2 regions of the Arthrobacter sp. FW305-BF8 genome follow, and region 1 is predicted to be linked to the other one. Evidence: predicted binding sites of a transcription regulator. Region 1 holds the regulator's gene; the other holds the start of a gene.

What was found. The regulator LexA, encoded in region 1, represses DNA repair genes until DNA is damaged. The targets are predictions, from matches to a motif close to TCGAACANNTGTTCGA.
Region 2: LFT45_RS12620 (DUF6504 family protein) is a predicted target of LexA. The motif match lies at 2,453-2,468, and genes of this name have one in related genera.

The regions. Positions count from the first base shown of each region.
Region 1 covers NZ_CP084561.1:1,863,840-1,868,254, forward strand. The annotation lists gene LFT45_RS08315 (ATP-dependent DNA helicase) at 1-1,699, shown strand, start outside; gene lexA (transcriptional repressor LexA) at 1,742-2,488, opposite strand; gene LFT45_RS08325 (LysM peptidoglycan-binding domain-containing protein) at 2,866-3,216, shown strand; gene LFT45_RS08330 (histidinol-phosphate transaminase) at 3,295-4,413, shown strand.
Region 2 covers NZ_CP084561.1:2,838,362-2,842,776, forward strand. The annotation lists gene LFT45_RS12615 (DNA polymerase III subunit alpha) at 1-2,030, opposite strand, end outside; gene LFT45_RS12620 (DUF6504 family protein) at 2,027-2,392, opposite strand; gene LFT45_RS12625 (hypothetical protein) at 2,549-2,935, shown strand; gene LFT45_RS12630 (chorismate mutase) at 3,046-3,372, opposite strand; gene LFT45_RS12635 (VOC family protein) at 3,387-3,809, shown strand; gene LFT45_RS12640 (SOS response-associated peptidase) at 3,871-4,415, opposite strand, start outside.

The sequences.
Region 1 (4,415 bases):
GGTCAAGGGCCGCGCGAACTACGTCTGCAGGCACAAGCTGGAGGGCGGCTTTCCCTCCGAGGAACCCTCGGAGGGCCAGCTCTTCTCGCTGGGCGAGGACACCAGCGTTCCGCACTTCGCCGCGGCGATGGGCGGTCCCTCGTCGCAGCTCGGCAAGGAGGTGGTCAGACTCCGGGAATGGGCGGAGCAGACCACCACGGGCGACCGTGACGAGCTCCTTCCCGGCGTCACGGACCGGGCCTGGCGGCAGGTGTCCGTCACGTCCATGGAATGCCTCGGCGCGCAGAAATGCCCCCTCGCCGAAGAATGCTTCAGCGAGCTTGCCCGGCACAACGCCACGGAAGCCGACGTCGTGGTGACCAACCACGCCATGCTGGCCGTCAGCGCCTTCGAGGGCCTGGCGGTGCTGCCTGAGTACGACGTCGTGGTGGTGGATGAGGCCCACGAGCTCCAGGACCGGGTGACCGGCGCGGTTTCGGGGCAGCTGTCGGTGGCCATGGTCCATGCCGCGGCCTCCGGCGCCCGCAAGCACACCGGGATCACTGTTGACGCGCTCAACACAGCGGCAGCAAACCTGGAGGTCGCCCTCGCCGGCGTTCCCAGCGGCTTGCTGCCGAACGGCCTGAACGACGAGCAGCTGGATTGTGTGGACCAGCTTCGTGAGGCCTGCCGGGCGGCGCTGTCGGACTCCAAGGGGGACAGCAACACAACGGCCGACGGCGGGCGGCAGCTTGCGCGCTCCCGTCTGCTGGTGATTTTGGAGCTTTGCGAACGTTTGATTGCGGCGCGCGAAAACCGTGAGGTGGTCTGGTTCTCCCGGAACAGCACGTTTGATCCCCAACAGGGATACTCGGCGCCGGACGAGACTGCCCCGGCTCTGGTCAACATCGCCCCACTGAGCGTCGCAGGCAGGCTGCGTGAAGGCCTGTTCGCCGGCCATACAGTGGTGCTGACGTCGGCCACGCTGGCCATCGGCTCTGCCTTCGAACCCGCCGCAGGCGGACTGGGGCTGGTCGGCGACGGTGCGCCGAGCTGGACCGGCGTCGACGTGGGTTCGCCCTTCGACTACCCCCGGCAGGGCATCCTCTATGTGGCACGGCACCTGCCGAAACCGGGCCGCGGCACTTCGCCGGAGGCGCTGGACGAACTCGAGTCCCTCATCCGCGCCTCCGGCGGGGGAGCGCTCTGCCTGTTCTCCTCACGACGGGCGGCCGAGGAAGCGGCGGACGCCCTGCGCACGCGGCTGGATGTCAGCATTCTCTGCCAGGGCGAATCCACTATGACGGCACTGGTGAAGCAGTTCGCCGACGAGCCTGATACGTGCCTGTTCGGCACGATGTCCCTGTGGCAGGGCGTCGACGTGCCGGGCGGATCGTGCCGCCTGGTGGTCATTGACAGGATCCCCTTCCCGCGCCCGGACGACCCCCTGATGACCGCGCGGTCCCGGGCCGTTGCCCAGGCCGGCGGCAACGGGTTCATGTCCGTGTCCGCCACGCACGCGGCCATCAGGCTGGCCCAGGGGGCAGGACGGCTCATTCGGTCCGCGAACGACAAGGGAGTGGTGGCAGTGCTGGATTCCCGGCTGTCCACGGAACGCTATGGCGGGTTCCTGCGGGCTGCCCTGCCGCCGTTCTGGCCGACGACCGACAAGAAGACCGCCGTCGCAGCGCTCGAACGGCTCGCCGGCGCACAGGCGTGAAAAGCCCCGGGCTATAACAGCCCGGGGCTAACGTTGCAGCGGCTACAGCGAGCGGAGTACGGACACCACCTTGCCCATGACGACGGCGTGGTCGCCCAGGATGGGTTCGTACTGCGTGTTCTGCGGAAGCAGCCACGTGTGCCCGTCCCGCTGCCGGAAGGTCTTGACCGTCGCCTCGTCGTCGAGCAGCGCAGCGACGATGTCGCCGTTGACCGCGTCGCTTTGCCGCCGGACCACCACCCAGTCGCCGTCGCAGATGGCGGCGTCCACCATGGAGTCCCCTGCGACCTTGAGCATGAACAGTTCGCCGTGGCCCACCAACTGGCGTGGCAGCGGCATCAGGTCCTCCACCATCTGGTCCGCAAGGACGGGGCCGCCGGCGGCGATGCGGCCGACCAGCGGCACCATTGCGGTGTCCATCGCGCTGGGCAGTTCGGATACGGACGCGCCTGCGGCGCTCAGGGCCGGGGCCTTGTCAGCGCCGCCGGTTTTTGCCGTCCCTGCATCCAGGGTGAGCGGCATCAGGACCTCCATGGCGCGCGGCCGCTTCGGGTCGCGCCGGAGGTAGCCAAGCTTTTCCAGCTGCGAGAGCTGGTGGGTCACGCTGGATAGGCTGGCCAGGCCGACGGTGTCGCCGATTTCCCTCATCGACGGCGGGTAGCCGTTGTCGTTGACCGAGCGCTGGATGGTTTCCAGGATCTTTTTCTGCCGGACGGTGAGTCCCTTGGGGGTCCGCTGAGACCGCGGGCTGCGCTGGGGAGCCTTGCCGTCAGAGGCCTGTGCTGCCATGTTCGCCAACGCCTTTCCGTTCCTCCCGGCCGCGGTAGCTGCAGTGGCCGGGAACTTCCGGCCTGAAAATGTCAGACCCTGCTGATCAACTGCAGATGTGGTTGTTCTGTGATTTCCAACGTAGGCCAGCCATAGTGCTTTTTCAAACATTTGTTCTAGCGAGTCTCGACTTAATTCGTCGATAGGTGCTAAAACTAGGAAAAGCAAAGTTCGAACATGTGTTCTAGTGAGGGCCGCTTGGCAGCCCGGTGTTCGAACTGTTTGTTCGAACACGAGGCAGCACAACTTGGTCCAGGAGGGCTCACGCCATGTCAGCTTCAACAGCAGCATCAACTTCAACGGCAATGTCCCGTTCGGCCGCAATGCCTTCAAAGGCAATGTCCAGTTCAATGGCGGCGTCCCGGACGGGGAAGCCACCGCGGCTTCGTCTGACCCGCCGTGGCCGCATTGTCCTGATCGGTCTGCCGCTTGTTCTGCTGGCTGCCGCTATCCTGTCCCTGACCGGGCTCCTGAACTCCCCGGCCAAGGCTGCAGACAATGCCGGTGGCCTGACGGTTACGCCCACGGTTTCGGTCACGGTGCAGCCCGGTGAATCACTCTGGGCCATCGCCGGGCAGGTCGACCCGGACCGCGATCCCCGGGACGTGATCGCGGACATCGTCCAGCTCAATAACCTCCAGGCCGGCAAAGTCATGCCCGGTCAGCAGCTGTTTGTGCCCAACAAGTAGGGGTGATTGGGCGCGGTTTCGGCTGGCCGGAACCGTCACAGTTTCCGGCCAGCCCTCCGGGTTACTTAAACTGTCCTAGTGACTGACCAGCTTGAGCGACTGAACCGACTGCCCCTGCGGACCAACCTGAGGGGGTTGTCCCCCTATGGCGCCCCCCAGCTTGATGTTCCGATCCTGCTCAACGTCAACGAGAACACGCATGGCGTGCCCGCCGACGTGCGGGCGGCCATCACGTCGGCCGTATCCGAGGCCGCCGCCGGGCTCAACCGGTACCCCGATCGCGAATTTACTGAACTCCGGGAAGCCCTGGCTGAATACCTCGGCCACGGGCTGGGCGCGGACAACCTCTGGGCGGCCAACGGCTCCAACGAGGTCCTGCAGCAGATCCTCCAGGCGTTTGGCGGCCCGGGCCGGTCACTCCTGAGCTTCCCGCCGACGTACTCCATGTACCCGCTGCTCGCCAGCGGCACGGACACCGCCTACATCGCCGGCAGGCGTGCCGACGACTACGGCCTCAGCGCAGAGTCCGCGGCGAACCAGGTGCGGGAACTCCAGCCAAACATCGTCTTCCTGTGCTCACCCAACAACCCCACCGGCACCGGCCTGGGCCTGGACGTGGTGGAAGCCGTCTATGAGGCTGGCGAGGCCAGTCAGGCGGTCGTCGTCGTGGACGAGGCCTACCACGAGTTTGCACACGACGGCACGCCCAGCGCCCTCACCCTGCTGCCCGGCCGGGAGCGGCTCATCGTCTCCCGGACCATGAGCAAGGCGTTCGCTCTTGCCGGCGCCCGCCTCGGCTACATGGCTGCCGCCCCGGAGGTGACCGACGCCCTCCGGTTGGTGCGCCTTCCCTACCACCTGTCGGCCGTCACGCAGGCAACCGCCCTCGCGGCGCTGCAGCACCGCGAGGCGCTCATGGCCGATGTCCAAGACATCAAACGGCAGCGTGACCGGATTGTCGCGGAACTGACGCGGATGGGGCTGCGGCCCGCGGCGTCCGATTCCAACTACGTCTTCTTCGGTGGGCTGGAGAACCCCCATGAGGTCTGGCAGGGACTGCTGGATGCAGGGGTGCTCGTCCGCGACGTCGGCATCGCCGGCCACCTGAGGGTCACGGCCGGTACTGAGACGGAAACCACAGCCTTCCTGGAAGCGCTGGAAAGCATCCTGGCCCGGCAGGCCGTACTTCCGGCCTAAAC
Region 2 (4,415 bases), 970 kb from region 1:
TCATACGTCGGCTCATCATCCAGGGGCACGGCATTGAGGTCGATCAGGCCGTCCTCGGCGATGAAGTCCGGCCCGTTGCCCCGAGGTCCAGCGGGATGGGCTCCGGCAGCCACCACTTCAGCCTTTGAGGGGTGGATACGGATGATCTCCCGCACGGCAAAGGCCATGGCACTTTGCATCCTGACGCCCAGGACATCCAGCTTCAGCATGCCCATCGGGTCCATGTCGTGTTTGTCGAACTGGCTCATGGGCAGGCCAAGGCCGCTGGGCTGGACCGGGGTCCGGTCCAGCAGGGTGGCATCACCGAGGATCACCCCGCAGGGGTGCATGGAGATGTGGCGCGGAAGGCGGTCCAGCCGTTCGGTGAGGTCCACCAGCAGGTCCAACTGCTGGTTCTCAGAAAAGTTCCGCTGTTCCACCCGTCCCGCGAACTCGCGAAGTTCCGGTTTTTCCTCCAGGGCCTCCCGGAACTTCCGTGCCGAAAAGCGCCACAGCTGTTTGGCAATTTCGCCGACATCGCCGTCGTCCATCCCCAAAGCCATCCCGGCGTCCCGCACCGCACCGCGAGCGCGGTAGCCGTTCTGCATGCTCATCAGTGTGACGCGCTGTGAGCCGAACCGGTCAAAGATCTTCCGGTAGACGTTGTGCCGCTCCGCGCTTTCCACATCGATGTCGATATCAGGCAGCGTGGACCGGTCGCCGGAAAGGAACCGTTCGAAGATCAGGTCATGCTGAAGGGGGTTCACCTGGCTGATGTCCATCAGGTAGTTGACCAGGCTGGAAGCGCCCGATCCCCGGGCTGCCGCCCGCACATTCATGTCCAGGATCATGCGGGAGACCTCGGCCACGGTGAGGAAGTAGGAGGCAAAGCCGAGGCGGGCGATGATCTTCAGCTCATGCTGCAGCCGGGCGCGCATGTCTGCCTCTGCCTTCCCGGAGATGCCAGGGAATCGCCGCGCAATTCCTGCCTCGCAGCGCTGGGCCAGCTCTGCCAGCGGATCCCCCTCAATGCCGATGACGGCGGCCTCGGGCACCACCGGCTGCTTCCAGCCCATGTCGGACACGCGATCCATGCGGCACCGGTCCGCGAGCGCCTCAGTCTGCGCGAGCAGCACCTGGAGATCGGCTGCCCCGTAGCCGGCGGCATGGATGATTTCCTTGCCCAGCTCCACCATCTGGTCCGGGGTTTTCAGCCAGCCCTGCCCATTGGGCTGGAGCAGCGGCTCGGCGGAGAGTTCGGGAAGCGACTTGAGCGTGCGGGCCGAATCCAGGACGTCGGCGGTGGCCGCCCCGTCCTCCTCGCAGTAACGGACTGCGTTGGTGAGCACGGCCGGCACACCGTACTCCTGCGCCAGCTTGAGCATGCGGACGGCGTGGGCAGTGCTCAAGGGTTCACCCGGTGCGCTGAGGTGGGTGACGATCTCTGCCGCGACGCTTCCGGCGGGCATGGCGTCCAGCCAGCCTTTGAAAAGGGTGCGGGGCCGGAGGTACCGCCTCCCGCCCAGTGCGAGGCCGACGTCGGAATCCGGGCCCAGCAGCACGGTAAGCACCGGCTTCAGGGTTTCCGGGTCCAGGACGCGTGAGGCGAGTTCAGCCCTGGTGACAGCAACGGGCACCGCTCCCCCGGCCTTGCCCGTGGTGCGGGCGTGCGCGTCGGAGATCAGCCGGCACAATGCCTTGTACCCCGCACCGTTGTTATGGCCATGCGCCAGGACCACGACGCGCCCGGTGACGCGGTCCGCCGAAAACCGGGTTTTGGTAACCCGGACGCCAGCCATCCGCTCGCCAGGCACCATGGCATCGTGGTCCCCCTCGTCGTCGAACACTGACAGATCAACGCCGACCACCGGGTCAATCCCTGCAGCCATGCATGCCTTGAGGTGTTTTACGGTGCCGTAGAGGCCGTCCCGGTCAGTGCATCCAAGGGCGGTTGCCCCCTGGGCCGCTGCTGCCTGGGCAAGTTCATCTGGCCAGGAGACACCGTAGTGGGCGCTGAAGGCGGTGGAAACGTGTAGGTGAGTGAAGCTCATGCTGATTTGGGCCGGAGTGCATCTTTAGGCTGGAGGGCGTCGTGGATGCGGAGCAGCCGCCAGCGTCCGCTGCCGGTATGCCGCACCAGGTCAAGGGTGAGTGGTTCAGTGGGTTCTGCAGCCGAAGTTTCAAGTGGGCTGTTTCTGCCGGCAGGCAGGACCTGCACCCGCCAGATCTCATGGTCCACAAGCCCGGGGCCGCTACCCAACGGGGCACGCCGTTCTTCGGCCCACCACTGGCGGCGTTCGTACCAGCGCATGGGTTCGGTGCAGACCCGGTATTCCCTGCCGCCCCAGCGAAGCTCCGCCGGCTCACCGGTAGGTGCGCAGACGACGTCAACAGACTCGCTGAACGTTCCCATGGGTGCCTCCGGATACCAATCTCATCCTGCAGAAAATACGCAGTCATTCGAAGCAGTCATTCGAATATGTATTCGAATAGTTCCAGTCTACGCCGGGCCGGGGACAAAACCTAGATGGGTGTGGACGGACGGCGGCTCACAGGGCAGGATGGTCCCATGAGTTCCAATGACGCGCTCCTGAAGCAGGTAAGCATCGCCGCCAAAGAAAGCACATTGGTGGCCAGGTTCGATATCGACGGCAACATTCCAGCATCGGGCGCCTTTGTTGTGGGGCTCGTGGCTGCCACTCCGGATTATTCACATCAACGGAGGCTGGGAATCGAGTTCATGAACGGCGAGGCGGTCTCGATCTACTCCTTCAGCCATGACGGCACAGAGGAGAACTTCGACCTCAGCAGCGTTGAGCACTCGGGCAACACCATCACGGGCAACTTCCCCATGAGCACGGTACTGGGGCTGGACAAGAGCCACCTCATGTCCGCGTTCAGCGAGGCGGACGGGCGGGAATTCCAGTCCGGCGTGCCTGTCGAGGAGAAGCTTTAGAGGGTCGGCGCCCCCCGCGAACGGCATCGGGCACCAGCCCGGATCAGCCGGCCCGGCGCCTTGACGCGCCTGTTAGCGGACTGAACCTGTCCGCAACCAGAAGCAACAGCTCAGCTGTTGTCGTTGTGGATTTTCATCTCCAGCTCGATGAACTTCGAGATCATGGCCCGGTACGTGCTTTCCACGATGTCCGGGTCTATTTCTTTTTTCTCGGCGGCCGAGCGCACATGCTCGATGACCCGCTCCACGCGTCCCGGCGCCCGCACTTCGGCGTCGTCACCCTTCAGTGTTCCCGCGATGCGGATCAGGCGCTCGCGGCGGGCGATCAGCGTGACGATCTGCTCGTCCACCTCGTCCACCGCAACCCGCACGGCGGCGAGCTGTTCCCGGTCAGCCTGGGCGTTTTTCTCGTCTCCGTGATTTGTGGGCATGATCATGACAGTATCGAACCATGCAGCCCAGAGTCGATTTTATTTCATTGGGAGTGCGCAGCGTGGCCGCCTCCCGGCGCTTCTATGTGGACGGCCTGAGTTGGCCGGTCCACCGTGAGGTTCCCGATGAGGTGGTCTTTATCCAGGCCAATCACGGTCTGATTCTTTCCCTGTGGGATGCCGGGCAAATGCGGGCCGAGGCCGCCGTTGATGCTCCCGCCGCGGTCCCCTGCATTACGCTCAGCCACAACGTCGGCAGCGCCGAGCAGGTAACCCAGGTGATGGCCCAGGCCGAGTCGGCCGGCGCGTCTGTAGTGGCCCCACCCAAGACCCAACCGTGGGGCGGCTACACCGGATACTTCGCGGATCCGGACGGCTTCCGCTGGGAGATTGCCTTCAACCCCACGTGGACAGTGGACGACGGCGGCCAGGTCACCGTCTGATTGCACGCTCGGCTCTGATTCCGGTAAGGGTCCGCTAGTCCGGGACCCTCAGAAGGGCAGCTCAGAAAAGTGCCTCCACGGGCTCGATGAGCTCCGGGGAGTTGTTGCGGACGTTGCCTACCGCCTTGCCCACGGAATCCACCCGCCAGCCCGCGGCGACGTCCTTCACGCCGGACCGGACGAGGTCCACCAGGCCCGCGGCGTCGTCAACCTGCGGGTCAAGCCAGGCCGCCATGGTCTCGCCGCTCATGGGCAGCGGGACGCGATCGTGGAGCGCTGTCAGTTCGGCGAACACCGTGCTTTCAGTTCCCGCCGGCGGCGAGTCCGCCGTCATGATGGACATCGAGAGCATCCACTGGGCGGGTTCCCCCGGGGGCGCGGACGGGTCCTTCCACCACTCGTACAGTCCGGCGAAGGCCATGGCGGACTCGTCACGGGGGTGGACATAATAGGGCTGCTTGCTGCGGCCCTCGCCCTGTTTCCATTCGTAGTAGCCGTCCGCCGGGACGGCGCAGCGCCTTGACTGTACAGCCTTGCGGAAGGCCGGCTTCTCGAGCACCGACTCGCTCCTGGCGTTGATCATCTTTGCGCCGATGGCCGGGCTTT